3 regions of the Serratia liquefaciens ATCC 27592 genome follow, and region 2 is predicted to be linked to each of the others. Evidence: predicted binding sites of a transcription regulator. Region 2 holds the regulator's gene; each other region holds the start of a gene.
The links. The regulator Fur, encoded in region 2, represses iron uptake genes when iron is present. The targets are predictions, from matches to a motif close to ATAATAATGAGAACNACTATCAA.
Positions count from the first base shown of each region.

Region 1 (10,401 bases), 2.5 Mb from region 2:
GGACCGGGTTTTTCACCCCCGCCAGTTTGGCTTCGGCAAAAGCATGCCGTACCGCCTGCTGGAACTCGCCGTTAAGCTGATCCCCGCCCTGGGCCGGCAGCGTGATTTTGGCGAAGCAGCCCTGGGTGCTCAGGCTACGGAAAGGAGAGGTAAAGAAAAAGCCGGAGGTCGGCGACACGCCTGCTTCGGACGACTCGCTCTCCTTGCTGTGCGGCTTCTTCTGCCCGGTACCCTTTACTGTCACGCTCATCGGTTCTCCCTTTCGTATCATGAACAATAACCTGTATAATAATGATTATCATTTGTATTGAATCGCGTTAAATTACCCTCGTGAATATGCTATGTCAATAAATGTAAACAGTTCTTCTATTCATTATCGTGCTATAAAACCAGCAGTTTTAATTATATAAATGATAAGTATTACTATTTAAATTCTAAGGAATGCTTTATGAAGAAGAACCTGTTCTTCGGCTTCGCACTGTTTGGCATGTTAGCCATGGGTGCAGCCCATGCCACAGAGGCCGGTTGGCCGCGTAAAATCGAAACTTCACACGGCGTAGTGACCCTGCAGCAGCCCCCTACCCGCATCGTTTCCACCAGCGTAACCGTCACCGGCACCCTGCTGGCGATTGATGCGCCAGTGATCGCCAGCGGCGCCACCACGCCCGGCAGCCGTCTCGCGGACTCACAAGGTTTCTTCCACCAATGGAGCGCTATCGCAACGCAGCGCGGCGTAAAGCGCCTGTACATTGGCGAACCCAACGCAGAAGCCATTGCCGGTGAAGCGCCCGACCTGATCATCATCTCCGCTACCGGTGCCGACTCCGCCGTACGCCTGTACGATCAGCTGTCCGCCATTGCCCCGGTGCTGGTGGTCAATTACGACGACAAAAGCTGGCAGGCGCTGGCGATAGAGCTGGGCCAGGCCACCGGGCACGAAGCCAAGGCGCAAAAAATCGTTGATGATTTCGATAGCCGCGAAAAGTCGCTCAAACAACGTATGACGCTGCCGGAACAACCGACCTCCGCTCTGGTCTTCAGCGCCGACGGCAAGTCAGCCAACCTGTGGACCGCCGAATCTTCCCAGGGGCAAATGCTCAAGCAGCTGGGTTTCACCCTGGCGGTTCCGTCTGACAAGCTGAACAACAGCCGCAGCATGGGTATGCGTAAGGACATCATTCAGCTCGCCGGGGAAAACCTGGCGGAAGGACTGAACGGCCAGACGCTGATGCTGTTTGCCAACAACGAAAGCGATGCGCAGCGGCTGATGGCCAATCCTTTCCTCGCTCACCTGCCGGCGGTGCAGCATAAGCGGGTTTATGCGCTGGGCAATGACACCTTCCGACTGGACTACTACAGCGCCAGCAACCTGCTGACGCTGTTGGAAAAACAGTTTATTTCTCAGTAGATCCCGCGGCGGGCTGGAGATCGCTTTCCTGCCCGCCAAGGCTCACCTGACGCAGACCTTTCATCGCGAACGCCAGCACTACACCCAGTACCGCCACGCCAAAACCGAAGCTGGTTGAAGTCATGGCCGGCAACATAAACGCCCCCATCGCCCCCAGCAGCAGGGCACCCAACGCGTCCCCCACCACGTTTTGCGCCGTCCACAGGCCATTAATGCGCCCCAGGAAAGCATCCGGCGTCAGGTTCTGAATCAGCCCGTACTGCAGTAATGAGTTCAATGCGCTCAGGTAGCCAAACACCACCAGGAAGAACAGTGCCAGACCGTACCAGGGCATCAGGCCGAACAGGCCGATAGCGACAAACGCGCCAATCGCCGTCATCAGCATCATCCAGCCCGGCCGCGCCACGTGCGCCACCCGGCCACTGGTAAAGGCGCCAATTGCCGCGCCCAGCGGCACGGCGGAATACATAAAGCCCAGCTGCGCCGCACTGACCTGCCACATGCCGGACATCGCCGGGTACAGCACTCGCACCGCGCTGGCCATGGTCAGCAACGCGCCGATCAGCGCCACCATGCCAATCACCCGGTTACGAAACAGGAAGCCAAATCCGCCGGCCAGTGCGCGCAGCGGATGCTCACGCGGCTGAGGGGGTGGCAACAGCTGTGGCAGCTGCAATAAAGGGATCAACGTCAGCAAGGTGCCGAAGGCCGCCAAAGCGTAGTTCCAGGTCACGCCGGCGTTGGCAATCACCAACCCGCCGATCGCCGGGGAAAGAATGGAGCCAAAACGCACCGTCAGCATGCTGATGGCACCGGCCTGAACGATATTTTCACGCCCAACCAGCGCAGGCGTCGCCGCCAGCAACGCCGTCACGCCTACCGCCCCGAAGAACCCGTCCCAAACCGCCAGCAGATAAATCAGCGTTAATGACGGCGCAGGTAAAGCGGCATTTAAACAAAGACCGATAAACCCAATACCACAGGTGGAACGGGCAAAGAGGATCAGACGGCGGCGCTCGTAGCGGTCAGCCAGTACGCCCCCCATCAGCAAACCGGCAAACATGCCGCTGCCGGCCAGCGTCACGGACAACCCGACCAGCAGCGTCGACCCGGTCAGGGCCTGGATCTGCACCGGGATGGCAATGGCCATCAGCCCGAGCGCCAGAATGGAAATAAAACGCGCGCAGAACACAGCGCGAAAGGCGCTATTGGTCTTAAGCAGGCCAAAATCAAGCAAAATAGAGGGCTTACTCATTAGCTTTCTCACCACAACTAAAGAAAAGGGGCAGCGTCTGTGCTGCAATAGCGAAGGGACTCATGGTACCATAGATGAAAACAATCAATAATGATAATAAATATCATTCATATTCAATCAAATAATGGATTGTTATGTTACGGATTACACGCAATTGCACACCGTCCATTCCGCTGTCCAGGGACCATCTTGCGGGTGGCACTCCCCGCTCATTTCGTCGCAAGCTGCTTGGCTTGCTGATTGCCGTTTGCGCCCTGTTGGTCGTCATGCTGCTCAGCCTGTCGCTCGGTGCCAAATCTATCCCCTTCGACACGGTTATCCAGGCGCTCAACGGCCAATGTAGCGGCGCCGACTGCACCATCATTACCAACGCCAGGCTGCCGCGCACGCTGATCGGCGTGCTGGCGGGTATCGCCCTGGGCCTGTCCGGCGTGCTGATGCAAACCCTCACCCGCAATCCGCTGGCCGACCCTGGCATTCTCGGCGTTAACGCCGGCGCGGGGTTTGCCGTGGTATTGGGCATCACTTTCTTTGGTGCCGCCCACGTCGGCGAATATCTGTGGTTCGCCTTTGCCGGCGCGATGTTTGCCGCCCTGCTGGTGGCTCTGATCGGCGCATTGGGAGGCAGCAGCCTGAACCCGGTTCGCCTGACGCTGGCCGGCGTTGCGCTGGCGGCGGTGCTGGAAGGCATGACCTCCGGCATTTCCCTGTTGAACCCGCTGGTCTTCGATCAGCTGCGTTTTTGGCAGGCCGGTTCGCTGGATATTCAAAATATGCAGGTGGTGCGCACCGTTGCCCTGCCGATCCTGCTGGGCACAGCAATCACGCTGTGGATGAGCAAATCGCTGAACAGCCTGAGTATGGGCAATGAGTTAGCCACCGCGCTGGGCACCGGCATCGTCCGCACCCAGTTGCTGGGGTTGCTGGCGATCACATTGCTGTGCGGTGGCGCCACCGCCGCCGTTGGTCCGATAGCCTTTGTCGGGCTGATGATGCCGCACATTGCCCGGCGACTGGCTGGCTCCGAGTTGCACTGGATGCTGCCGTGGACCTTGGTATTGACCCCTATCCTGCTGCTGAGCGCCGATCTGATCGGCCGCTTCCTGGTCGCCGGTGAACTGCGCGTTTCCATCGTCACCGCGCTTATTGGCGCACCGCTGCTGATCATGCTGGTGCGTCAACGCCATATGTTCAGGAGGCAGCGCTAATGTCGATGTCCGCAGCCCGCCTGATGGCCAACCACAAAATGCGCGCCTTGTCGCGCCCGGCGCTAACCGCGCTGCTGCTGTTGCTTGCCGCCCTGGCACTGGCGATTTATGCCCTGGGTTCCGGCGCTTTGTCGCTCAGCGCTCTGCAGGTGATCGACGCCTTACGCGGTGAAGGCCCGGCCAACCTGGCGGTGATCGTTACCCAGTGGCGTTTGCCTCGCGTGATAATGGCGCTGTTGTTGGGTGCCGCGCTCGGTATCAGCGGCGCCATCTTCCAATCGCTGCTGCGTAACCCGCTCGGCAGCCCGGACGTCATCGGTTTTAATACCGGCGCTTACAGCGGCGTACTGGTGGCAATAGTGCTGTTTAACGGCGGTATTCTCGGCATCACCTCCGGGGCACTGGCCGGTGGCTTGCTGACCGCCGCGCTGATTTATCTGCTGGCATGGCGCAACGGCGTCGAGTCATTCCGTTTGATTATCGTCGGTATTGCCGTTCGCGCCCTGCTGGTGGCCGGCAATACCTGGCTGATCATCAGCGCTTCGCTGGAATCCGCCATGACCGCCGGACTGTGGAGCGCCGGTTCGCTCAACGGCGTGACCTGGGCGAAAAGTTTGCCGGTGCTGGCGGTGATTGCGCTGTGCTGCCTGTTGCTGTTGATGCTGGCCCGCCGCATGCGGCTGCTGGAGATGGGCGATGACACCGCCTGCGCACTCGGTGTACCGGTGGAGCGCTCACGCGTGCTGCTGTTATTGGTCGGCGTTACCCTGACTGCCGCCGCCACCGCCGTCGCCGGGCCAATCTCCTTTATTGCGTTGGTGGCCCCCCAGATTGCGCGACGCCTGTGCGCCAACCGCAGCGTCCTGTTGCTGACAGCCCTGACGGGTGCCCTGTTGCTGCTGCTCGCCGATGTCGCGGCGCAACGCCTGTTTATGCCTTATCAGTTGCCGGTCGGGGTATTGACCGTCAGCCTGGGCGGCATTTATCTGATTTGGCTATTAATCCGTGAGTCACGAAAAAAATGAATGCTGAACTCTTACAGCCCGCGCCGTTACGCGCCGAAAATCTGACGCTCGGCTATGACAAAAAAATCGTCGCACGCGACCTTTCCGTTTCTATTCCGCACGGTGAACTGACGGTCATTATCGGGCCGAATGCCTGCGGTAAATCGACCTTGCTGCGCACTCTTAGCCGCCTGATGCAGCCGCAGGCCGGTGCCATCTGGCTCAACGGCAAACACATTAGCGACTATGCCACCAAAGAGGTGGCTCGCCAGTTGGGGTTGTTGCCACAAAGCTCGACCGCACCGGGTGACATTACCGTGTTTGATCTGGTGGCACGCGGTCGCTATCCGCATCAGCGCCTCTTCAGCCGCTGGCGTGAAGAAGACCAGCAAGCGGTCGAACAGGCCATGCGCTCCACCGGCGTGTTTGAACTGGCTGAACAGCCGGTTGATACGCTTTCCGGCGGACAACGTCAGCGGGTCTGGATTGCCATGGTATTGGCGCAGCAAACGCCGTTGCTGCTGTTGGATGAGCCGACCACCTGGCTGGATATCAGCCATCAGATCGACTTGCTGGAACTGATGCGCCAGTTAAACCGTGAAAATGGCCATACGCTGGTGGTGGTGCTTCACGATCTCAACCATGCCTGCCGTTACGCCACGCATCTGATTGCCATGCGCGACGGTAAAGTGGTCGCCGAGGGTGCACCGAAGGATATTGTGACGCCGGAATTGATCGAAAAGGTCTACGGTCTGCGCTGCATGATCATTGACGATCCCGTCTCGCACACGCCGTTGGTGGTACCGCTAGGTAAGTAATCGAGATTGTAGGGGCCCAGCATGCTGGGCCCGCGTTAATCGGGACGAATGTATTCGTCCCCTACCATCACTGGGTATTATAAAGCGCGAAGTATGCGGTTCAACAACGGTCCTAATACCTTGAACGACGTTGGTGAAACGATATCCACGTGCGCGCAGTCCAGTTCATGAACCTGTAGCGCGTCCACATATTGCGACCAGGTCTGCTGAACATCCATCCCCTCCTGCAACGTCTGGCGCGCGACAAACAGCGTCGCCTGTCCTTTGAAGTTCGCCGTATGGGTGGCTGAAAGCAGACGAACCGAATCGGCATAGTTGGCTTCGATATTATCGAACATGGCTACGCGGGTTTCGCCCAATGCCGGATCCAGCGCATCTTCAGACACCGCCAGGAACTGCTGACGTTCGCGCTGAACTTCTTTCAACACGTTGTCATCCAACATCACGTCCCAGTTTTGCGTTTCCGGCGGATAGGTATCCAGCAGCCCAAGGAAAGCCACTTCTTCACCCTTTGCTTGTAAGCGCGCGGCAATGCCTTGTGCCAGAGTGCCGCCCAGCGAGTAACCGATAAAGTGATACGGGCCGTGCGGTTGCACTTGCAACACCGTCTCCAGATGCGCGTCGCATACCTGGTCCATATTTTCGCTCAGCGCCAACGGGCCATCCGGCCGTGGTGACTGAATACCCACCAGCGACCAGTGCTGATCGATATAGCGCGGCAACACGCTGAACTGCCATGAGAAGCCGGATGCCGGATGCAGGCAGAACAGCGTTGGTCCTTCGGTGGTGCGCAGCGGCAGAACGCGGTCAAAACCGGTTTTGTCAGCTTCTTCCTGGGTGCGTTCTTCGGCCAACAGCTGCGCCAGCTGTTCCACGCGGGAAGCCACCATCACCTGGCCTACCGACACCGCCTTGCCCAGTTCACGCCGCAGCTCCGCCGCCAAACGCATCGCCAACAGCGAGTGCCCGCCGAGGGCAAAGAAGTCATCGTCGGCAAACACGGTTTCGCGTTGCAGCAGGCGGGCGAACACCGCAGCGATCGCCGTCTCCAGCCCCGCTTGCGGCTCACGCCCTGCGGCGCGGGCAGCGCCCTGCGGTTGCGGCAACGCTTTACGATCCAGCTTGCCATTGGCACTCAGCGGCAGAGTATCCATCTCGACCAGCGCCACCGGCACCATATGCGGCGGCAGGCGATCGGCCAACGCTGCGCGGAGCGCGTCAAGATCAAGGCGCACGCTGGGCTGCGCCACCAGATAGCCCACCAGCTGGCGGGCATCGCCACCGCCAGGATCGGTTGGCGTATTTTCCAGCACCAGCGCGTGAGTCACCGCCTGTTTAATCCCCGGCAGCGACAGCAAAGCATGATCGATTTCACTCAACTCAATACGTTGCCCACGTATTTTTAACTGATCGTCACTGCGGCCAAGGTATTCCACCTCGCCTCCCGGCAGCCAACGGGCGACGTCACCCGTGCGATACATCCGCCCGCCATCGCCGTCAGGATCGGCTACAAAGCGGCTGGCGGTCAGTTCCGGTCGTCCCAGATAGCCGTGCGCCAGTTGCACACCGGTAAGGTACAAATCACCGGCGACGCCCGGCGGCACTGGCCGCAGGCGCGTATCGAGGATGCGTAAACCGGTGTTCCAAACCGGTAAACCAATCGGCACATTGGCGCCAGTGACGGCAGCCAAGGCTTCGCCCCAGGCCGGATGCCAGCTGACGTCCACCGCCGCTTCGGTCGGCCCGTACAGGTTATGCAACGGCACCGCAGTGCGGCTTTGCCACAGGCGGCACAGTTCCGCTGGTAAGGCTTCACCACTGCAAAATACCTGACGTAACGGCGCACAACACGCCACCGCCTGCGGGCTATCCAACGCGCTGACGAAGGCCGCCAGCATCGAAGGGACAAAGTGCATGGTGGTGACACGATGTTGATCAATCAGCTGGAGCAGCTGTTCCGGATCGCGGTGCGCTTCAGGCGGAGCCATCACTAACTGGGCCCCCACTATCAGCGGCCAGAAGAATTCCCATACCGAAACGTCAAAACTGCAAGGCGTTTTCTGCAGCACCACATCGCCTGCCGCCATAGGATACTGATGTTGCATCCACAGCAACCGGTTGACGATCGCCTGATGCCCCACCAACACGCCTTTCGGTCGCCCGGTCGAGCCGGAGGTAAAGATAATGTAGGCCGGGTGATGCGGCGTCGGTCCATTGAGCGTGACGTTGGCTGCGCTGTCTATCGACAACGGCGCGTCATACAGCAAGATCTCACCCTTGCCGGCAAAACGTGCCTGCTGGGTCGGTTCGGTGATAATCAGGCGCGGCGCAGCGTCCTCCAGCATCATGCCAAGACGCTCGTCAGGATAACCGGTATCCAGCGGCAAATAGGCCGCCCCGGCTTCGACGATGGCCATTAACGCCAGAGACAAAAAGACCGAGCGCGGTAAGGCGACGGCGACGATATCACCCGGTTGTACGCCCTGCTCCGTCAACTGACGCGCCAGCGCGGCAACCTGTTCACGAGTTTCGCGATAGGTAAATTGGTACTGCGCATCGGCCAGCGCCGGGGCGTCAGGGGTTTTCTGCGCCTGCTCCGCCAGCAGCCCGCTGAGGGTTTGCGCCTTCACCGGATGTGCCGTGTCATTAACCCGGGCCAACAGTTGGCGGTCTTGCTCGGTGAGCAAATCGGCATCGCCAATCGGCATCTGAGGCTGTGCGGCAAACTGACGCAACAACAGAGGCAGGCGTTGCAGATGCGCCGCCAGCTCATCACGCTGATAACGTTCGGCATTAGCCAACAGATCGACCTTCAGCGTACCGGCCTCGTCGAGGTACAACGCAATCTCCAGATCACGGACCGGCCCGGAGGCCAGCTCATGGGTGATGCCTTCGATACCGCCGAAGTCCAACTGGAAATCGAACATCTTAAAGTTGAATACCGTGCCGTACAGCGGTTGGGCATCGCCAATTCGCCCCAGATCGCGCTGCACCTGCTCCGCCTCGTAGCGCTGATGGCGGCGTACGATTTTTAACTCACGACCAATATTACCGGCGACCTCGCTCAGCGTAGCCTGAGGGTCGAGGTGCATTTCGATCGGCAAGACGTTAATCACCGGTCCGTTGGCACAGAGCGCGGCCGAACCGGTACGGCGCATAAAGATAAAACCGGCGCTGAAGCTGGCATGTCCGCTCAGGCGTGAAACCCACAGCGCAACCAGCGCCAGTGCCATATCTGCCACGCTGAACTGCTGCTGACCGGCGTTCACCAACTGCGTGAAATCTTGTCGGTCGCACAGCTGTGACAAGCGGTGAATACGGGTGGTTGGCGTCTGCCCGGCCAACGGTTGCGGGCAAAGGGTGGCAGGCGTCGGCAATTGCTGCGCCTTGTTCAACCAGAAGGCAGCGTCGCGCTGAGAGGTGGACGATTGCGCATAACGCTGATATTCCTCGACCACTTCGCTGAATGCGCTGAAGGGCGTCGGATCCGGCCGTTCATTGTGCAACGTCCGGGTGTAAATATGGGCGATTCTGCGGGCAATGGCGGTAAAACTGAAGCCATCTACCAGAATATGATGATAACGCTGATACCAAAACCAGCGCTGTTCCGACAGGCGGATCAGCATATGACGATATAACGCATTGCCGCTACCGATGCGCAAATCACCGGACATATCCAACTGCATGAGGGCACGCGCCGCTGCAGCGGCATCGGGGGATTCGCTGAGATCGATGTATTCTACCGGCAGGATCGCCAGCTCGGGGTCATGCCACTGCATCGGCACCCCGTCACGCTCTTCAAAGCGGAACTGCAGGGTATCTACTTCCGACAGCCCCTGCTCAATCGCACGCAACAGGCACGCCTGATCCAACGGGCCATTCAGCTCAATATAGTGGGAAACCGCATAGGCGTTGGCATGCGGTGAAATCTGATCGGCAACCCAGATCCCGGGTTGCGCGGCAACCAACGGCAGTTCAGTGGCGAACGGCCGTTCGGTCGGTAATAAATTCCGGTCTGACAAGGTACTGACTCCTGTTATCGGTATTGGCGCCATCACGCCTTACGCAGCGAGGCGGGCCGCATATCCTGCCAATGCTGTTCCAGCCAAATCACGCACAGCGGACGCGCCGCCGGGCCAAACACCGGCGTCCACCCCGCCGGCACTGCGCTAAAGTCTGGCCACAGGCTGTATTGCAATTCATCATTCTGCACAATCAGGCAGCTTTGTTGCTCGTCATCGAACGGGTTCAGAGTTTCCATCGCGGACTCCTTGGGCAGTGAAGGTTAGCTTGATCGAAGGGGCAGAAGATTGGTCAGCCCACAGTGCCTGCAGACCGTCTATCAGGCCGCCACGCCAGCACAAATGATCGTGTCCCCCGGCCACCACCCGGTATTGCACCCGGTGACCGGCATCACGCAGCAAGTCCGCCATCCGATCGTTGACCCGGCGCGCCACTTTTTCATGCACGCCGGCTTCCATAAACACTTTCAGCTTGCCTTTGCCAACGCCCTGCTCAACCTGATGCAGTAACCAACCGGCATCGGCCGGAATTTCCGCAAGCTGATACATGTCGCGACGTGGCCACCAGAAAGAGCTGGACTGGCAAATCACCCCGCCGAAGCTCTGCGGCCAGTGCAGCCCGGCATACAGCGATGACAAGCCGCCAAAACTTTGTCCGCACACCAGAGTACGGGCAGGATCGCGCT
Region 1 covers NC_021741.1:3,680,489-3,690,889, forward strand. Annotated here, with positions in the region: gene M495_RS17285 (isochorismate synthase) at 1-250, opposite strand, end outside; gene fepB (Fe2+-enterobactin ABC transporter substrate-binding protein) at 449-1,408, shown strand; gene entS (enterobactin transporter EntS) at 1,395-2,663, opposite strand; gene fepD (Fe(3+)-siderophore ABC transporter permease) at 2,798-3,871, shown strand; gene fepG (iron-enterobactin ABC transporter permease) at 3,871-4,896, shown strand; gene M495_RS17310 (ATP-binding cassette domain-containing protein) at 4,893-5,693, shown strand; gene M495_RS17315 (enterobactin synthase subunit F) at 5,771-9,715, opposite strand; gene M495_RS17320 (MbtH family protein) at 9,748-9,954, opposite strand; gene fes (enterochelin esterase) at 9,929-10,401, opposite strand, start outside.
Region 1: fepD (Fe(3+)-siderophore ABC transporter permease) is a predicted target of Fur. The motif match lies at 2,754-2,776, and genes of this name have one in related genera.

Region 2 (10,401 bases):
GGGTGAAGATCTGCATCTGACACCGATAGAGTTTCGCCTGCTGGCCGAACTGCTGGCCAACTCCGGCAAGGTAATCACCCAGCGTCAGCTATTAAGCCACGTCTGGGGACCGAACTACGTCGAACACAGCCACTATCTGCGAATTTATATGGGGCATCTGCGGCAAAAACTGGAGGCCGATCCGGCCCGGCCAAAACACTTGCTGACCGAAACCGGCGTCGGTTACCGCTTTATGCCATGAGGTGAAACGGCGCAGCATACGGTTAAGCTGATGCAAAATTCGATTAAACGGGTGCAGCATGTGGCACCCCTACACGTTTTGGCCTTTCTTCAGCCCAACCATAAATTCTTTGAACGCCTCGCGCAGCGGGGCAAACACCGGGTGCTTGCGGTTTTCGATCATCACTTCAGAGAACAGCTTCAAGCCGACGGCGAAGGCCGCGCTGTTATTCTCGCCAAAGTTCAGATCTTCGCGCGCTTTGATGCGCTCAACGATGCCAAGAATATCGTCGTGGTTTTCCACCTCAAAACTCAGTGGCGTTTTCTCAACGGGCTCGCCTTGGCGATCGCTCAGGGCTTCAACGGTAATGCGGAAACGGTGGCCAGGCATCAGTTGTTTTCCTTATCTGTATCTGTTGGAGCAATGTTCATTTCACTTTCAATTGCCGCCACCGCGGTGAGCAGCGCCGCATTGATGCGTTCGACCTGCTGTGGCGAAAGATCGGCGCGCATCACATTGCCACGCAACAAACTGCGCAGGCGGTTCATGGCGTCGGAGATGCCTTCCGCCAGATTGCCATGATGATGGTGGCCGCGACCGGCACCGGCCAAACGGGCCAGGATCACATCGACGACGGCCTGGTGTTTTTGTAATTCACTCTGGCCCAGCTCGGTGATCTGATAGCTTTTACGGCCGTTGCCGCTGGTGATCGGCTCGAGGAAATCCTGCTCTTCCAGCAGCGTCAGTGTCGGATAAATCACCCCTGGGCTTGGCACATAGAGACCGGAAGACGCCTCGTCGATCGCCTTGATCAGTTCGTAACCGTGGCTCGGTTTACGCGCCACCAGCGCCAGCAGCACCAGCCGCAGATCGCCGTGTTCAAACATGCGGTAACGGCCGCCACGACCGCCGCGCCCTCCCCGGCCATGCTCTTCACCATGGTCGCCGCCAAAATGATGGCGACCGCCACGACGACGATGGTGATGTTCGTGCCCTTCTTCGCTGTCATGGCGGCAGCCGTGACGACGGTGTAAATCTAAACGGTGAAACATAGTCTGTACCTCGCATTGGATAATCAGTTGACGAGGTGATTTAGATATATCTAAGTCACTTCGATATATCTAATCTAGATCGATATATCTAAATGCGCAAGAGGGGAAGAATGAAAAAGATATATCTAAATTGCAGGCATAAAAAAAGCGCTGTTTTTACAGCGCTTTTTTTCAAGGGAGAGAGGCCTTACTTGGCAGAAGCCAGCACTTCGCTGACGATTTCTACCGCTTCGTGCTCGATCTTTTCACGGTGCTCAGCACCGAGGAAGCTCTCACAGTAAATCTTGTAGGCTTCTTCGGTCCCTGAAGGACGTGCTGCGAACCAACCGTTGTCGGTCATCACTTTCAGGCCACCAATCGATGCGCCGTTGCCCGGTGCCGCCGTCAAACGTGCGGTAATAGGATCACCCGCCAGAGTATCGGCCTTGACCATTTCCGGTGACAGCTTGGACAACGCCGCTTTCTGCGCAGAAGTTGCCGGTGCCTGAATGCGGTTGTAGCTCGGGGCACCAAAACGCTTGGCCAGGTCTTCGTAGTGATGCTGCGGATTTTCTCCGGTCACTGCGGTGATTTCCGCAGCCAACAGGCACATGATGATACCGTCTTTATCAGTAGACCACGGGGTAGCATTGAAACGCAGGAACGAAGCCCCTGCGCTCTCTTCGCCGCCAAAGCCCAGGCTACCGTCATGCAGGCCATCAACGAACCATTTGAAGCCCACCGGCACTTCCACCAGCTTGCGGCCCAAATCAGCCACCACGCGGTCAATCATCGCGCTGGAAACCAGCGTCTTGCCTACCGCTACGTTAGCACTCCACTGTGGACGATGCTGGAACAGATAGTTGATGGCAACCGCCAGATAATGGTTCGGGTTCATCAGCCCCGCAGGCGTAACTATGCCGTGGCGGTCGTAATCCGGATCGTTGGCAAACGCCAGGTCAAACTTGTCGCGCAATGCCAGCAGGCCACCCATCGCCGGTTCTGAAGAGCAGTCCATACGGATCACACCGTCGTGGTCCAGGTGCATAAAGCGGAAGGTCTGATCGATAGAATCGTTCACCAGCGTCAGATCCAGCTTGTAATGCTCGGCGATACGCTGCCAGTAGGCGATGCCGGAACCGCCGAGCGGATCGACACCCAGCTTCAGGCCGGCACGCTGAATCGCAGGCATATCAACCACGTCCACCAGCCCTTCAACATATGGCTGCACCAGGTCCTGTGCATGCACACGGCCGCTGGCCCAGGCCTTATCCAGCGATTGACGCTGAACGCCTTTCAGCTGCAGAGACAGCAATTCATTGGCGCGCTTTTCAATCACCGAGGTCAGATTGGTGTCCGCCGGGCCGCCGTTGGTCGGGTTATATTTGATGCCGCCATCTTCAGGCGGATTGTGGGACGGGGTGATCACGATGCCGTCGGCCAATGCCCCACCGTTACGGTTGTGGCACAGGATGGCATGGGAGACCGCAGGCGTTGGCGTGAAGCCGTTATTTTCCTGCACGATCACATCAACGCCGTTGGCGCTCAACACTTCCAGCACTGAAATGAAGGCAGGCTCCGACAGCGCATGGGTGTCTTTACCCACGTAGCATGGACCGGTCACACCCTGTTGATGACGCACCTCGGCAATCGCCTGCGCGATCGCGAGAATGTGGGCTTCGTTAAAACTGTGGCGCAGCGCACTGCCGCGATGGCCTGAAGTCCCGAACTTGACCGCGTGTGCGGCGTTGCCCGCTTCCGGTTGCAGTACATAGTACTGCGACGTCAGCTGGGCTACGTTGATCAAATCGCTTTGCTGAGCCGGCTGCCCGGCACGTGGGTTATTCGCCATCGACATATCTCCCTAATCCCTGTCCTGCGGCCTGGCAATATGTCGCTCACGGCCACCATGACGGGCTGTTCGCTAAATTAGATAGTGCCGCAAACTTTTTCAGTCAGTTCCGTCGGGAACTGCATAGCCTGCATGATGTGTTCAACCATGCTGCGTTTGCGACCGGTATTGGTATTGGTGATCACCCAGTAAGGCGTGCCCGGAACGTGCTTTGGCTTGGTGTGCGTTCCGTTCGCCAACAGGGTTTGCTGATCGCCGGCAAAATAGGTACGGGTACGGCCATGCAACGCATCGGTGGCGCTGGCAAAGCCGGCCGCATCGAGGGTATACAGGGTGGAAAGTACCAGCATAAAACGGTTCACCGCTTTGCTCTGCTCGGCATACTCATCCGACAACAACAGCTCACGCACGGCACGCACGCGATCGCGCGGGCGCGACACGGCGACGATCTTATCCTGTTCGGCGCTCTGAGCGCTGGCGGCCGGCGCTGCACGTAACGGCTGGCCTGCGGTAAATTTCAACATACGGCGCAAAATATCGGACGCGCTCTCACCAATATGTTGCGTGTGGCTGGCAATATAGCGGTAGAGCTCTTCGTCGACTTCAATAGTTTTCATCTTTATCCAGTACTGTTTTTTTCTACTTAGAACCTGAAGCCAGATCCGGCATTCAAGCCATGGGATTATAAGGTTAAAAGCGCAGAGGCGAACATAACAATGTGCCCCAATGCGGCAAAAGCAGACTATTACCTATAGCCCACCGGACACCGGCGCTGCCAAACCTGCACCTTATCATGAAAAATCCACGTTTTATCCTATGGATTTTAAGTTGCAGCAAGTACCGCGAACAACGCTGCCGCTTGAAAGGCGACGGGTTTATTCATCGAGTGTTTTAATCATGATAACCTAATCTGAATCTCTCTCAGTATGAACTTCGCCATGAAATTACATTATCAACTGCTGGCCACCGAGTCCGATGCACTGCCGGTGATCCTGATCCACGGGCTGTTTGGCAATTTGGACAACCTGGGCGTGCTGGCGCGCGACCTGAACCAGCAGCACAGCGTAGTTAAAGTCGATCTGCGCAACCACGGCCTGTCACCGCGTTCTGAGGTCATGACCTACCCGGAGATGGCGCAGGATCTGCTGACGTTGCTGGACGATTTGCAGTTGGAGAAGGTCATTGTCATTGGCCACTCGATGGGCGGCAAAGCGGCCATGGCGCTGACGGCAATCGCCCCGCAGCGCGTGGAGAAGCTGATCATCATTGACGTTGCGCCGGTGGACTATCAAACGCGCCGCCACGACGAAATTTTTGTCGCGTTGCAGGCGGTGAGCGCCGCCGGCATTACCCAACGCCAGCAGGCGGCGGAATTGATGCGTGGCTACCTGAAAGAGGAAGGCGTGATCCAGTTCCTGCTGAAATCCTTCCATCAAGGCGAATGGCGTTTCAATCTGCCGGTGCTGATCGAAGAGTACGAGAACATCACCGGCTGGCAGGAAGTGCCGGCCTGGCCTCACCCGACGCTGTTTATCCGCGGCGGCCTGTCGCCTTACGTGCAGGACAGCTATCGCGAAGATATTGCCCGTCAATTCCCGCAGGCTCGCGCTCACGTCGTTGCCGGTACCGGACACTGGGTTCATGCGGAAAAACCGGAGGCGGTGTTGCGCGCCATTCACCGCTTTCTCGGCGAAGCCTGAGTCGCGCCAGGCCCGACAAATGGGCCGTTTCTCTCCCAAAGTCACCATCTGATGAAAAAACGCGCTAAAGATAACGGCTTAGCGCGTTTTCGGCTCAGTTAAGCATTGTCGTCGCTCTACCTGCTGGGGTAATATGGCGCGCTATAATTTTGCCGCCGTGCCGAGCGTGTTCGCTAACGTCAGGCTGGGGTGAATTTGGGTTAGGGTTTATTGGCCCGAAGTGTGTTAACCGAACCGTCCGGAAGCGTGTAAGCGCTTTTTGATGCAAACTCCCTTGCAGTACCGCTACCTATGGCAAAAGAACAAACGGATCGCACGACGCTGGATCTGTTCGCAGATGAACGCCGTCCGGGGCGCCCGAAAACCAACCCGCTATCCCGAGATGAACAGCTTAGAATCAATAAGCGTAATCAGCTTCGACGCGATAAAGTCCGTGGCTTACGGCGTGTGGAACTGAAGATCAATGCGGATGCGGTGGACGCCCTGAACAAACTGGCGGAACAGCGTAATATCAGCCGCAGCGAGCTTATTGAGCAAATGCTGCTGGCACAACTGGCGGACGAGCAGCCAGAACATTGATCATTGCAGCCGCACATGCGGCGCGGCGTTAAGGATGACGCCCGATCAACACCGCTTTATTCCACCCGGCATCGCATTAAAGTGATAAATACCCGGGGTAAATTTCTGGCATGATACGCACTTACCGGTAAGAGATAACCTCTTGCCATGGCATCATTTTAATCGGTGTTATCGTAGTCAACGCTAACATCGTGAATGCAATTTATTGAATTTAAAGGTTATACGCGATATGGCTAATGTAGGCATTTTCTTTGGCAGCGACACTGGCAATACCGAAAACATTGCCAAGATGATCCAGAAAATTCTTCAGCAGCAGTTTGGTAAAGATGTGGCTGAAATTCATGACATCGCCAAAAGCAGCAAAGAAGATCTGGAAGCTTTCGATATCCTGCTGCTCGGTATCCCAACCTGGTACTACGGCGAAGCGCAGTGCGACTGGGACGATTTCTTCCCAACGCTGGAAGAAATTGACTTCAACGGCAAGCTGGTTGCGCTGTTCGGCTGTGGCGATCAGGAAGACTACGCAGAGTATTTCTGTGATGCGATGGGTACCATTCGCGACATCATTGAACCGCGTGGCGCCGCGATCGTAGGCCACTGGCCAACCAAGGGTTACCACTTTGAAGCCTCCAAAGGCTTGGTTAACGACAGCCATTTCATCGGCCTGGCCATTGACGAAGATCGCCAACCTGAGCTGACCAACGAACGTGTCGAAGGCTGGGTAAAACAAATCGTCGAAGAGCTGAGCCTGGCCGAAATCGTCGGGTAACGCCAAAGGTTGAACAAAAGCCCTGCAAAGTGCATAGTGTGCCGGCAGGGCCATCATTGGCAGTACAAATTACTGCAATAGAAGCTACAGATTTGTAACTTCCCACACCATCAAGGTAGACTGAGTTTTCGGTTTATCCCATTCATCAAGACGTTGCATGTATAACATGCAATTGTGCAATTATAGCTTTGTTAACAACCGGCGGTTTCCATTTAGAGCAACCGGTTCTATAATGAGACGCAATTAACTCTTTGTGCCGACCGATGCCAAAGGCGAGAACGCCTCAACTTGATTAGCATAGTAACAGGACTGAATCCGCATGACTGACAACAACACCGCATTGAAGAAGGCCGGCTTAAAAGTCACGCTTCCGCGACTCAAAATCCTGGAAGTACTGCAAAATCCGGAATGCCATCACGTCAGTGCGGAAGATCTGTACAAAAAACTGATAGATATGGGCGAAGAAATTGGCCTGGCTACGGTTTACCGCGTACTGAACCAATTTGATGATGCCGGCATTGTGACCCGTCACAACTTCGAAGGCGGCAAGTCCGTGTTCGAATTGACCCAGCAACATCACCACGATCACCTGATTTGCCTGGATTGCGGCAAAGTGATCGAATTCAGCGATGAGTCTATCGAAGTGCGTCAGCGTGATATCGCCAAACAACACGGCATCAAGCTCACCAACCACAGCCTGTACCTGTACGGCCACTGTGAAACAGGTGACTGCCGCGAAGACGACACCCTGCACGACAAAAAATAATGTCCTAACCGGCATTGAGAACCGCCTTAACGGCGGTTTTTTTGTGCCTGCGATAATAGGATAAAAAATCCCCGGACAGGCCGGGGAAAGTTCACAGCGTTAAATACAACAATTGCAGCGGCACTTCTCTACAGCACTTCTCTCGCTTCCCACTTACACTCTCAGCACTACCCCACCCGCCGACACGCGGATGAGCAACAGAGCTTGGTTCGGTATTAACAGGTACCGGCAATCCCGGAAAAAACGCAACCGATAGTCAAATTCATGTCCGATTACGCCGGACGCTGCCCTGGTCGAGTAACAACGGCCCGCCTGCGAACAGGGGGCCGAGTTTCAGGTTTACACTTTCTCAGCGCGACTGTAACGCTTGCCGTCCGGGCTCACCGCGCGGATCAGTACCTCACCGCTAACCCCAGGCTTGGCCTTGGCATCGTAACGTTGCCATTGTTTGCCACCGTCGGTGGAATATTCAATGCCCAGACCCGGCAGCGAAATATTGGCTTCCAGCTTGCCCCCCACCACTCGGGCGCCTGGCACCGGCAACCGGTAGTTCACGCCACCTTTGTCCAGTTTTGCCAGCTCACGCTGACCGAGCAGGTTGGAAAAGCGCAGCCAATCGCGGTCCAGCTTCTTGGTATCGATGAAGTGGGTTTCGCCGCCTTTATACTCCCGGCCCGCCCGGTAATCCTGCTCCCACTCTGCCCGGTGCCATGCGCGCTCGGCCACCGACAGCGAACGAGGGAAGATCATGTACTCCATTTGCTCGTCGGTACGCTGGGTTTCGCTCCACATCTGCGCGGAAATACCGTAAGCCCCCGGCCAGGGCTTGTCGCTCTTGGCGGTAAAGTGATTACCATCGCGATCAACCGAGGTTTCGGCGTTTTGCGGCAGGTTGTTTGGCGCAAAGCTGAACATTTTCTGTTCATCGCTGAAACGCGTTCCCCAGTAGTAACCACGCTCGTCCGGGTTCACCTCATACGGGAAGTCCATGTAGACATAATCCGGGTTTGAAAGGATCAGTTCGTAGCCCTTGTTCGCCCAGTCGTTGGCACTGTCGAACCCGCCCCAATACAGCGTATCCCAGAAGTTAACCCCGACACGCTGGGTAGCAAAGGCCTTGGCGTTTTTGGCATCTTTCAGGCCATCCTGCCAGGCTTGCATTCTGTCGATCCCATGCGCTTTCACCAATTGGCTGACTTCTACTCCGAAGTAGCTTGGCAGGTGCTCCATATCGGCGACCTTGCCATCTTTGATCATCGCCTGGCAGACCTGAGATTTTGCCCATGGCTTGTCTTCTTTGCTCTGATCGATGATGCCTTTGCCGGCTTCCGGCTTGTTCACATCGGTATAACCAGCACCTAACCGGATGTTTTTCGCCTCGTCACCGCCAAAGTGCCAGGTACTCAGCGGCTGCCCGGCCTCTTTATGCATCTGGGCAATCTCGCCGATCACCTTGTCAACAAAACGTTTGGATGAATCCAGGCAAGGGTTGAGATAGCTTTGGCGGTTGAAGTACTGCACCGAGGTGGTGTTAGAGGTATCGGTTGGATCCACTAAACGGAACTCGTTGGCCTCTTGTTCTTTACCGGCGGCATGCAGTTTCTTATAGCGCGCTTCCATTGAGACCACCGCCGCACGGGCATGCGCCGGCATATCGATTTCCGGGATCACTTCAATCTGGCGCGCCTTGGCGTACTTGATAATGTCGATGTAATCCTGGCGAGAGAAGAAGCCGCCATAAGCCTCCGGACCCTGTCCATACTGCGGCAACAGGCAGGTGGTTTCGCTCAAGTCGTGGCAACGCTGCCCACCGACTTCGGTCAGTTCCGGCAAGCCCGGAATGGCGATGCGCCAACCTTCGTCATCACTCAGATGGAAGTGGAATTTATTGAGCTTGTACGCCGCCATTTGGTCCAGCAAGCGCAACACCGCATCCTTCTGGTGGAAGTTACGTGCGACATCCAGGAAGATGCCACGATACTGGAAGCGCGGCGCATCTTTGGCCTCCAGCGTAGCGATTTTGGCGCTACCTTCGGTAGGCACTAATGACAAGATGGACTGCAGGCCATAGAACACCCCGGTCTGATCGAAACCAATGACTCGCGCTTCCTGCTTGCCGATGATCAATTCATAAGCGCCTGGTACCGCCAACTCGCCTTTGAATTTTCCCGGTTGAATATCGGTCTTGATCGGATAACCGGCTGCGTTACTGGTTATTCCCAACAGCGCGAAACGCTGGGCTACGGCGTCCGCCGCCGGTTTGGACAATGCGCTCAGCTCCAATGCAACGCCTTTGCTCAGATCAACATCCTGCGCATGCACTTTAACCTGCAACGGCGTTGGCACTATCTGACCGCGTAACGACGCGGTGGGTAAGGTTTTTAGCTCGGCGTTTTTCGTAAAGCGCGAGGCCGGCGTCATCAGGATGTTATTGTCGTCTTTGGTACGCTTCCACTGGTCGCCGGTAAAGGGCGCAACGAACTGGTTCAGATCTTCGGTATCGGTATTGACCAGAATTTTAGGCTTTGCATCGCCCGAGGTGGCGTACCAGCGTGGCACGAAGTCGGTTTTAAACAGTTGCCAATATTCAGTGATAATCGGGATCTCTACCGTTTTCCCCGCAGGGAAGCCGGTAAATTTGTCGGTAGGTTCCAGCTTGTACAGATCACCGGTCAGGTGAGATATCTTGAACTTGTCGTTATCCACACGCAGGGTCTGACGGGCGCTGTGGAAGTAAATCGCCCAGTCCTGACCCTTGATCTCCTGATTGTCGTTGGTCAGGCCGATCAGCACCTTGTTGCAAGCCGCCCAGTCGGCACCCAGCTTGCCGCAATCCAGACCGTTTTCGGCTGCCCGGTTATCGACCATTTTCAAATTCAGTTTCAACTGGCTCAGTTGATCCACCAGCGGCTGATTGGCCATCGCGTTCCCCACGCTGCCAAATAACCCAATGGTTGCCGTCAGTGCGGCAAGCGCGCTCAATTTGAATTTATTCATTTTTATCATCGTCCTTAATTGTTGTTATCGCGGATCTCTTTCCAAATCTGGCCACATTTGGCGTCATAGGCCTGGCCGTTACCGCTATGAACTGCCTGAATGCAGTTTTGATAATCCATCACCCGCACCGTTTCTTTCTCGGCGAACTGTTGATGCTGTTTCTCTTGTTTCAGTACGTTCAGCACTGCCTGGCATGACTGCAATTTTTCCGGTGAGCCCTCCGCGGTGTTGATACAGGCGCTGTAGGCCTGTTTCAATTTGGCATCTTCCGGCGGTGCCGCAGGCTGTACACAGGCGCTCAACGTGGCTACCGCAGCCAACATCATCATGATTTTTTTCATCGTGTTATTCCCGTTAAATGACCCCGGCGCTGCCGCCGGGGAATATACCCGCCATCTTTCAAGCCGCAGCGTCGTTATCTGCACCAGCTGCAACTCGAAAGCTCTAGGTAGGTTTAGAAAATGGTGAATGGCGCGATAACCATGAA
Region 2 covers NC_021741.1:1,187,979-1,198,379, reverse strand. Annotated here, with positions in the region: gene kdpE (two-component system response regulator KdpE) at 1-241, shown strand, start outside; gene M495_RS05535 (DUF3861 domain-containing protein) at 311-610, opposite strand; gene M495_RS05530 (PadR family transcriptional regulator) at 610-1,272, opposite strand; gene pgm (phosphoglucomutase (alpha-D-glucose-1,6-bisphosphate-dependent)) at 1,460-3,103, opposite strand; gene seqA (replication initiation negative regulator SeqA) at 3,181-3,720, opposite strand; gene ybfF (esterase) at 4,030-4,803, shown strand; gene ybfE (LexA regulated protein) at 5,095-5,382, shown strand; gene fldA (flavodoxin FldA) at 5,612-6,151, shown strand; gene fur (ferric iron uptake transcriptional regulator) at 6,471-6,917, shown strand; gene M495_RS05495 (beta-N-acetylhexosaminidase) at 7,257-9,914, opposite strand; gene chiQ (ChiQ/YbfN family lipoprotein) at 9,929-10,255, opposite strand; gene chiP (chitoporin ChiP) at 10,369-10,401, opposite strand, start outside.

Region 3 (10,401 bases), 1.5 Mb from region 2:
TGGGTTATCTGCGTGAACTGGAAGACCGCCGTCAGACCATCCTTAAATCGATCGACGAGCAGGGCAAACTGACCGAACAGCTGGCGACGGCGATCACCGCCACGCAAAGCAAAACCGAACTCGAAGACCTCTACCTGCCTTACAAACCGAAGCGCCGCACCCGCGGCCAGATCGCGATTGAAGCCGGTCTGGAGCCTCTGGCGGACACGCTGTGGCAGGATCCTCAGCAGCAACCTGAACAGTTGGCCGAAGGTTACGTTAATGCAGACAAGGGCGTAGCGGACGTAAAAGCCGCCCTCGACGGCGCGCGTTATATCCTGATGGAGCGCTTCGCCGAAGACGCCGCATTACTGGCCAAGGTCCGTAACTACCTGTGGAAACATGCGCACCTGGTGTCCAAAGTGGTGGAAGGCAAGGAAGAAGTCGGGGCCAAGTTCCGCGACTATTTCGATCATCATGAACCCATTGCCCAGGTGCCATCGCACCGTGCGCTGGCCATGTTCCGCGGCCGTAACGAAGGTGTACTGCAGCTGGCGCTGAATGCCGATCCGCAGTTTGAAGAAGCCCCACGCGAAAGCCAGGCGGAGCAGATCATCATCAGCCACCTGGATCTGCGCCTGAATGATGCTCCGGCGGACGCCTGGCGCAAAGCGGTGGTCAACTGGACCTGGCGTATCAAGGTGCTACTGCATCTGGAAACCGAGCTGATGAGCACGGTGCGCGAACGCGCGGAAGATGAAGCGATCAACGTCTTTGCCCGTAATATGCATGACCTGCTGATGGCGGCACCGGCCGGTATGCGCGCCACCATGGGGCTGGATCCGGGCCTGCGTACCGGGGTCAAAGTGGCGGTAGTCGATGCTACCGGCAAGCTGGTCGCCACCGACACCGTGTACCCGCACACCGGTCAGGCCGCTAAAGCCGCCGCCATCGTCGCCGCACTGTGCACCAAGCATAAAGTGGAGCTGGTCGCCATCGGCAACGGCACCGCATCGCGCGAGACCGAACGTTTTTACCTCGACCTGCAACAGCAGTTCAGCGAAGTCAAAGCGCAAAAGGTGATCGTCAGCGAAGCCGGCGCTTCGGTGTACTCCGCTTCCGAACTGGCGGCGCTGGAATTCCCTAACCTCGACGTCTCGCTGCGCGGTGCAGTATCCATCGCACGTCGTCTGCAGGATCCGCTGGCCGAGCTGGTCAAAATCGATCCGAAATCCATCGGCGTCGGCCAGTATCAGCATGACGTCAGCCAAAGCCAACTGGCGAAAAAACTCGACTCCGTGGTCGAAGACTGCGTGAACGCCGTCGGTGTGGATCTGAATACCGCCTCGGTGCCGCTGCTGACCCGCGTAGCCGGCCTGACGCGCATGATGGCGCAGAATATCGTCACCTGGCGTGACGAAAATGGCCGCTTCAGCAACCGCGAACAGCTGCTGAAAGTCAGTCGCTTGGGGCCGAAAGCCTTTGAACAGTGCGCCGGCTTCTTGCGTATCAACCACGGCGACAACCCACTGGACGCCTCGACCGTTCACCCGGAAACCTACCCGGTGGTCGAACGCATTCTGGCCGCAACGCGGCAGGCTCTGCAGGATCTGATGGGTAACCCGGCGGCGGTGCGCAGCCTGAAGGCCAGCGACTTTACCGATGAGAAGTTCGGTGTGCCGACGGTGACCGACATCCTGAAGGAGCTGGAGAAGCCGGGCCGCGATCCGCGTCCGGAATTCAAAACCGCAACCTTTGCCGAAGGGGTGGAAACCCTCAACGACCTGCAGCCGGGAATGATCCTGGAAGGTTCGGTCACCAACGTCACCAACTTCGGTGCCTTTGTTGATATCGGCGTGCATCAGGATGGGTTGGTGCATATCTCCTCGCTGGCGGACAAGTTTGTCGAAGATCCGCACACCGTGGTGAAAGCCGGTGACATCGTCAAAGTGAAGGTGATGGAAGTGGACCTGCAACGTAAACGCATTGCATTGAGCATGCGTCTGGACGAGCAACCGGGTGAAGGTTCCCCACGGCGCGGTGGCAATTCAGCACCGGCCAAGGACAACACCTCGCGACCGCAGGCCAATAAGTCCAAACCGCGTGGCGCTAACACCTCGGCAGGCAACAGCGCCATGGGTGACGCACTGGCGGCGGCCTTTGGCAGAAAGTCGTAGTCAGGCGGCCAGCAGAAAACGCATGAGGCACAGGGAGGGGGTTAACCCCTCCCTTTTCCGCTAAATACCCTCATCATTTTTTGACCCGCCTCAATAAACCCGCATTTTTATTCGCTGCCGCCGACAGCCCTGATAATTCCGGTTTTAAGCCTGAAAGCCACGCTAAAGAGCCATTTATTAACATCTCTATTAACATTAAATTCTCATTCCGGTATTTCTCAGCGAAACACAAATGCTTAGCGCTCGTATTCAGCCGGCAATATGTTGCCTAATAAATACCGATATTGACGTCACCGAATCAAAGCTGTCGAATCTGTCACTACTTTTTTCAAACCGGAAAAATTCACTACAAATACGTAACTGATTTAACTCACCATTCGCATTTGCACCCCACCAGGCTGGGTGATAAAAATAGCGCTGTCAGGCAATTGCATTCTCTAAATGTGATCGCCACAACCTTTGGTTACCAATACCCCTATTTTTTGTATTGAATACGATAATTATTCTCACTATTATTATTTTGCGTGTTCACTGCATTGCCTCATGGATTGAAAGCGTCGGCAGCTCGTGGTTTTTATCTCGGGACTGCCATTGGAACGTTCTTTTATCATCACCAGCCCAATAGCCTGGGCTTAGAGAAGGTTACATGCATCTTCTGCCTAAACGGTCTTATAAGATCGCCGGCTTCGCCAATGAAATCGGCCCGGCTTATCGCCAAAAACTTTTATCCCTCGGCATGCTGCCGGGCTCGTCTTTTGAAGTGGTACGCGTCGCACCATTGGGTGATCCCATAGAAATAAAAACCCGCCGCGTCAGCCTGGTGCTGCGCAGGAAAGATCTGGCCCTGATCCTGCTCGACGGCTAGTCCTGAGCCGCCTTGCTTTGGCCATGCATCTTGCCTGGCCCAACTTCCATTGACTGATATCACGCTAAATTATGAAAAAACTCACTATTGGCTTAATAGGCAACCCCAACTCCGGTAAAACTACGCTGTTCAACCAGCTGACCGGGGCACGCCAGCGGGTCGGTAACTGGGCGGGCGTGACGGTAGAACGCAAAGAAGGCCTGTTCACCACGCCGCAATCACAGGTCAAACTGGTCGATCTGCCCGGCACCTACTCCCTGACCACCATCTCGGAGCAAACCTCACTCGACGAACAAATTGCCTGCCACTACATTCTGAGCGGCGACGCCGATCTGCTGATCAACGTGGTCGATGCTTCCAATCTGGAACGTAATCTATACCTGACGCTGCAACTGCTGGAGCTGGGCATCCCCTGCATTGTCGCGCTGAATATGTTGGATATCGCCAAAAGCCAAAAAATTAATATCGATATCGCGGCACTGTCGGCGCGTCTCGGCTGTCCGGTGGTGCCGATGGTATCCACCAAAGCCGACGGCATTGGCGTGCTGAAGCAGATGATCGACAACCATCAGTTCAACGAATTAAAAGCGCTGGTGAACTACCCGCCGCTGCTGCTCAAGGAAATGACCACGCTGAGCGACGCCATGCCGCAGACCCTGCCAAGCGAACAACGTCGCTGGCTGGCGCTGCAGATGCTGGAAGGCGATATCTACAGCCACCAGCTTGCCGGCCCTGCGGCGGCCCTGCTGCCGGCGGCCAAACAGGCGCTGCAGCGGCAACAGCAGGAAGATCCTGCACTGGTGATTGCCGATGCGCGTTATCAGTCAATCGCCACCCTGTGCGATGCCGTGAGCAATTCACAACAGGCCATGCCGAACCGTCTGACCGAAGCGCTGGATAAAGTGATCCTCAACCGCTGGTTAGGGGTGCCCATCTTCCTGCTGGTGATGTATTTGATGTTCCTGCTAGCCATCAACCTCGGCGGCGCACTGCAGCCGATCTTCGATATCGGGTCGGCGGCAATCTTTATTCAGGGTATTCAATGGCTGGGCTATACCCTGCACTTCCCTGAATGGTTGACCATTTTCCTGGCGCAGGGGGTCGGTGGTGGTATCAACACTGTGCTGCCGCTGGTGCCGCAAATCGGCATGATGTACCTGTTCCTGTCGTTCCTCGAAGACTCCGGCTATATGGCGCGTGCGGCGTTCGTGATGGACCGCCTGATGCAGGCGCTGGGGTTGCCCGGCAAGTCCTTCGTGCCGCTGATCGTCGGCTTCGGCTGTAACGTGCCTTCGATCATGGGCGCACGTACGCTGGATGCGCAGCGCGAACGCCTGATTACCATCATGATGGCGCCCTTCATGTCCTGCGGGGCTCGGCTGGCGATCTTCGCCGTGTTTGCCGCTGCTTTCTTTGGCCAGGACGGCGCAGGCGTGGTGTTCTCTTTGTATATGCTGGGTATTGTGGTGGCAATCCTCACCGGTCTGGTATTGAAGTACACCATCATGCGCGGTGAAGCTTCCCCCTTCGTGATGGAGTTGCCGGTTTACCACGTGCCACACCTGAAAAGCCTGCTGCTGCAAACCTGGCAGCGCCTGAAAGGCTTTGTGCTGCGTGCCGGTAAGGTGATTGTAGTTGCCAGCATCTTTATTGGCGGCCTGAACAGCTTTTCGTTCAGCGGCAAGCCGGTAGATAACATTAATGACTCGGCGCTGGCGTCGGTGTCCAAAGTATTGACGCCGCTGCTGAAACCGATGGGCGTGCACAGTGACAACTGGCAGGCTACCGTCGGCCTGGTGACCGGGGCCATGGCGAAAGAAGTGGTGGTCGGTACGCTAAATACCCTGTACACCGCCGAACATATCAACAGTACCGAATTTGATGCCGCCAACTTTAACCTGCTGGATGAACTGGGTGGCGCATTGGACACCACCTGGCAAGGGCTGAAAGACACCTTCAGCCTGAGCGTACTGTCCAACCCGATTGAGGCCAGCAAGGGCGATGGGGAAATGGACGTCGGCTCAATGGGCGTTATGAGCAGCAAATTCGGCTCCGGGGTTTCCGCCTACAGCTACCTGATCTTTGTGTTGCTGTACGTCCCTTGCGTCTCGGTGATGGGGGCCATCGCCCGCGAATCCAGCCGCGGCTGGATGACCTTCTCCATTCTCTGGGGGCTGAACGTGGCCTACTCGCTAGCCACGCTGTTTTATCAGATTGCCACCTTCAGCCAGCATCCGCAGTACAGCCTGGCGGCGATCGCCATCGTGGTGTTATTCAATCTGCTGATTCTGTTCGGCCTGCGCCGGGCACGTAGTCGGGTCACGGTACGCCTGAGCAACGCCACCCCGGCAGCCTGCTGTCAGGGCGCCAAGGGCAACTGCCACTAATGGCCGGCCTGCTGCAGATCCGCGACGCATTGGCGCTGCACGGTAGCATACAGGCGCTTCAGCTCAGCCGTCAGTTGGCGGCTCCGCTGCCGCTGGTGCAGGCAATGCTGGAGCGTTTGGTCGCAATGGGGAAAGTGGAGCGTATCGAGCAGGATAACAGCGCCTGCCTGAGCGGCAGCTGCAAAAGCTGTCCGGAAGGCAAAGCGTGCAGCAGTACGGTGATATATCGGTTAAAACACTGAGAGGTGGGGCGCGGCACGAGGCGCGCCCCCTTCTTGATTATTGCTTGTCTTTGTACACTTCGGCGATAGCACTGAACTTGCCGTGCTCACGGCCTGCCAGGATCACGTAATATTGTCCGCCTTTTTCATCAGCCAGTTTGGACAGTTCTTCTTTTGCATCCATCGGCGATGTGGTTTGTGCGGTGGTAGTTACCGTACCGATCTTCTCATATTTACCCGGATTCTTATCCAGATCTTCCTTGGTCAGCAAGGTTGCCGCCAGGGTGCTGAAAGACACGGAACTCACAACTAACGCTGCAACAATCATTTTCAAAGATTTCATTACCATACCTCTCAAGGGATAATTTATTTGTTATGAAAGCCGTCCAGAGTAAATGCGCGATAACACTGGCTGCCGTGACATCTTCGGACCTCGTTGCTTTCCCTGACGAGACCGTTTTCCCAGAGACGAAACGCCGAATGAAAATACGCACGCGTTTTTTCATTGTGCAGCCAACGCAGTTACCCACCTAAGTATTGAACAGGTTTATTTTTTATCCACTAAGCGGCTCTTTTTTTAGCGCTTTATTGTGCGATTTTGGGTCAGATCCCATTTTCTGCCACAAAAGTGCCAATAATTTCTGCAAATTCATCAGGGTGGGAAATGAATGGTGCATGAGCTGCTTTTGCAATGATGATTGATGGCGAGTTTGGCCACTTGGCATCAAGCAGTTCTGCCACCTTACGCGGCACCAAACCGTCCAGATAACCGTAAACCCGTAACAGCGGCAACGGCAGCTTGGCCAGTGGCTGGCGCAAATCGGCCGTTCGCAGTATTTCCAGCCCACCGTTTAATACCTCAACGCTTGGCATCGGTTGGTTAAGCACCACCGATTTCAGCAGGCGGGCATCTTGCCGCGCGCTTTCCGTTCCCAGCGTCTGCAATGCCAGAAAACGCTCTACGGTACGCTGAAAATCCTGCCCCAACTGATGCTGGAAACCACTCAACACCTCCGAGCGGATCCCCGGCCAGTCATCCTGAGCGGCAAAACAAGGTGATGAAGCCACGGTGATCAACCCGCTCACCCGTTGCGGCTGCAACAGCGCAATCTGGCTGGCCACCAGCCCGCCCAGCGACCAGCCCAGCCACCAGGCCTGCGCCGGTGCCGCGGCCATCACGGTTTCCGCCATCTGTTCGAGTGACATAGGGCCAAACCCCTGGCTACGGCCATAGCCCGGCAGGTCGACCAGATGCAGGCGGAAATGCGGCGTCAGCCGCTCAATCATGCAATGCCACACTTCGGCATTCAGCCCCCAGCCGTGGAGCAGCACAAGATCGCGATCGCCTTCACCTATTGTTTGCCAGTACAACGCACTCATCCGTTATTGTCCTTTCATTCTCATCCGTCAGGGAGGACGGTTATGCTATCAATCCAGAGCCGCTGTTGGCTATGCCGACAGTCGCTGCGTCTTTATGGTCAGGGTATCTGCAGCTACTGCCTGCGTCACATGCCCGCCAAACCTTTGTGCTGCCCGCGCTGCGGCCTGCCCGCCGGCGATGCCAGATTGCCCTGTGGCCGCTGCCTGCAACAGCCGCCACCCTGGCAGGCGCTGGTGTTCGTCAATGACTACGCCGCGCCGCTGCGCCAGCTGATAAAAAAGTTCAAGTTTCAGCACACGCCGGAACTGGCCCCGCTGCTGGCGCGGCTAATCCTGCTGAACTGGCAACAGGCACATCGAGAGCAATATCTGAACAGACCCGATATCATTTTAGCGGTACCCTTACAGGCAAAACGTTGCTGGCGGCGCGGCTATAATCAGAGCGATCTGCTGGCGCTGCCGCTGGCACACTGGTTAGGGTGCGATTACCGCCCCGCCGCCCTGAGCCGGGTGCGTAAAACGGCTCCGCAGCAACGGCTATCGGCCCGCGCGCGGCGGCGCAATTTGCGTGGTGCGTTTCGTTGCCATGAAACCATGGCGGGCCGACACGTCGCGCTGCTGGACGATGTGGTGACGACCGGCAGTACGGTCATGGAAATCGCCAAGTTGTTGCAGGAGCAGGGAGCCGCATCGATCCAGATCTGGTGCGTTTGCCGCACGTTGTAGTACCAGGGCAATGGGCGTATTATAACCTAGTATTAAAGTCAACTATTTGAACTAACGAGCTAATGCCATGATTCGTATAACAGATACTGCACAGGAACACTTTGCCAAACTGCTGGCAAACCAAGAGGAAGGCACCCAAATCCGCGTATTCGTGATCAACCCGGGTACGCCTACGGCCGAATGCGGTGTCTCTTATTGCCCGCCGGACGCCGTTGAAGCGACAGATACCGAGCTGAAGTTCGAAAAGCTGTCCGCCTATATCGACGAGCTGAGCAAACCGTATCTGGAAGATGCCGAAATCGACTTCGTCACCGACCAACTGGGCTCGCAGCTGACGCTGAAAGCGCCAAACGCCAAAATGCGCAAGGTAGACGACAACGCGCCGCTGATGGAGCGTGTTGAATACGTGCTGCAGTCGCAGATCAACCCACAGCTGGCTGGCCACGGCGGCCGTGTGACCCTGATGGAAATCACCGACGATAGCCTGGCTATCCTGCAGTTTGGCGGCGGTTGTAACGGTTGTTCAATGGTCGATGTGACCCTGAAGGAAGGCATCGAGAAAGAGCTGCTGCAGAAGTTCCCTGAACTGAAAGGCGTGCGCGATTTGACCGAGCACCAGCGCGGCGAGCACTCTTACTACTGATACCCTTCTTACTTGACGTTGCAGCGTTGTTGGCTGCGTGCACTTACCCCAGTCACTTACCTGAGTAAGCTCCTGGGGATGCTCGCACTTGCCGCCTAGCTGCAACTCCAATTAATTTGGGTATCTACCATTTTCATGAGAGCTAAAGTTCTCATGCCCCGTCTTTAATACACAATGGCTCTCTGTTACCCCACCGAGACCTTGCGACGCCGCTTGTCCAAATCCTTCAGCAGGCGATTGACCTGCTGATCGGCAAACATCTCTTCCAGCGTTTTGGTCAGTTTTCGCCGCCAGTTTGGGTACTGATCGCTGGTGCCGGGAATATTGACCGGATCCGCCATATCCAACCAGTCTTCCGGCTGCAGACCCAGCAAGGCGCTGGCGCTGTCGGCGACATAGCGCTGCAAACCACGATTAAGCAGCGGGCTCATATTCAACAACGCCGCCTTTTTGCCCACTTTCTGCGGCACACAGCCATAGTGATGCAAGCCATCCAGTAGCCCCTGTTTGGCACGTTCGCGATCGGCGAACAGCTCTTTCAGGATCTCCGCATCCGGATACAACCCCAGCTTGTTGCCGAGCTTCAGATCGCCACTTTGCCAATAGCCGCGCAGCGTCGGCAGGTCGTGCGTGGTGATGGTCGCCATCGCCTGAACCGGATAGGCCTGCGGGGCGCGGAAGTGGTTCTCGCCGTCGCGTTCGAAGTACAGCACCTTGTAGGAATAAACGCCGCTGTCGCGCAGCTTGCCGACGATTTCCACCGGAACGGTACCGAGGTCCTCGCCAATCACCATGCAGCGGTGACGTTGACTTTCCAGCGCCAGCACCGCCAGCAGATCATCGACCGGGTATTTCACGTAGGCGCCGTGAACGGCGGTTTCACCGTAAGGGATCCACCATAAACGCAGTAACGCCATCACATGATCAATACGCAGCGCACCACAGCTGGTCATATTGGCGCGCAGCAGATCGATAAACGGCTGATAGCCGCGCGCCGCCATCACATGCGGATCCATCGGCGGCAGCCCCCAGTTTTGCCCCAGCGGCCCGAGAATGTCCGGCGGTGCGCCAACCGAGGCCTTCAGGCAATACAGCTCGCGTTCGCACCAGGTTTCCGCGCCGCCTTCCGCCACGCCGACCGCCAGATCGCGATACAGGCCAATCGGCATCTGCTGTTGCTGACTTTGGCGGAAACAATCGGCGAACTGACTGGCAGCCAACCACTGCAGCCACAGGTAAAATTGCACCTGTTCTTGCTGCTGCTGACAAAATTGCTTTACCGCAGCGCTATCACCCTGCTGATATTCTTCCGGCCAGGCCGGCCAGCCCCACAGGCTGTCATCCGCAGCCGCAAGATGAGCATGCAGCGCGTCGAATGCCGCCTGCTGATACAAACTTTCGCCGCCGTCGATAACAAACTGCTCGAATGCCTGACGCTGAGAGTCAGCGGCTTTACGCGCCTGGAACAGCGGGAATGCCAGTTGCAACGCCGCCAGCTTAAGCTGCGTCACCTTGCCGTAATCCACCCGATCGCTGGCACGGGCCTCGGCCAACTTTTTTTGCGTTGCCGGTTTCAGCCACCATTGCTGGGCGGCTTCGTTGCGCTGGAAATCCTCCACCGCGTTCACGTCAATATAGATGACGTTCAACCAGCGTCGCGACGACGGGCTATACGGACTGGCGCTTTCCGGGTTAGCCGGGTACAGCGAGTGAATCGGATTCAGCCCGACAAAAGCGCCGCCCCGTTCACCGACCTGCTCCACCATCTGGCGCAAGTCGCCAAAGTCACCGATGCCCCAGTTGCGATCGGAGCGAAGAGTGTAAAGCTGGACGCAAGCGCCCCACAGCTTCTTGCCGGTCAACAAGGCATCCGGTTCGAAGCAGCGTTTCGGCGCCACAATCAACCGGCACTGCCACTGCTGTTCACCCTGTGTCAGCGTCAGTTGATGATAGCCCGTTGGCAATTCAGCCGGCAGGGTGAACGTTTTGCGTGCGCTGGCACGGCCTTGCTGCCGGCCGCCGT
Region 3 covers NC_021741.1:4,893,636-4,904,036, forward strand. Annotated here, with positions in the region: gene M495_RS22875 (Tex family protein) at 1-2,156, shown strand, start outside; gene feoA (ferrous iron transporter A) at 2,803-3,021, shown strand; gene feoB (Fe(2+) transporter permease subunit FeoB) at 3,093-5,408, shown strand; gene M495_RS22890 (FeoC-like transcriptional regulator) at 5,408-5,650, shown strand; gene M495_RS22895 (YdgH/BhsA/McbA-like domain containing protein) at 5,688-5,972, opposite strand; gene bioH (pimeloyl-ACP methyl ester esterase BioH) at 6,233-7,009, opposite strand; gene gntX (DNA utilization protein GntX) at 7,052-7,735, shown strand; gene nfuA (Fe-S biogenesis protein NfuA) at 7,803-8,378, shown strand; gene malQ (4-alpha-glucanotransferase) at 8,564-10,401, opposite strand, start outside.
Region 3: feoA (ferrous iron transporter A) is a predicted target of Fur. The motif match lies at 2,650-2,672, and genes of this name have one in related genera.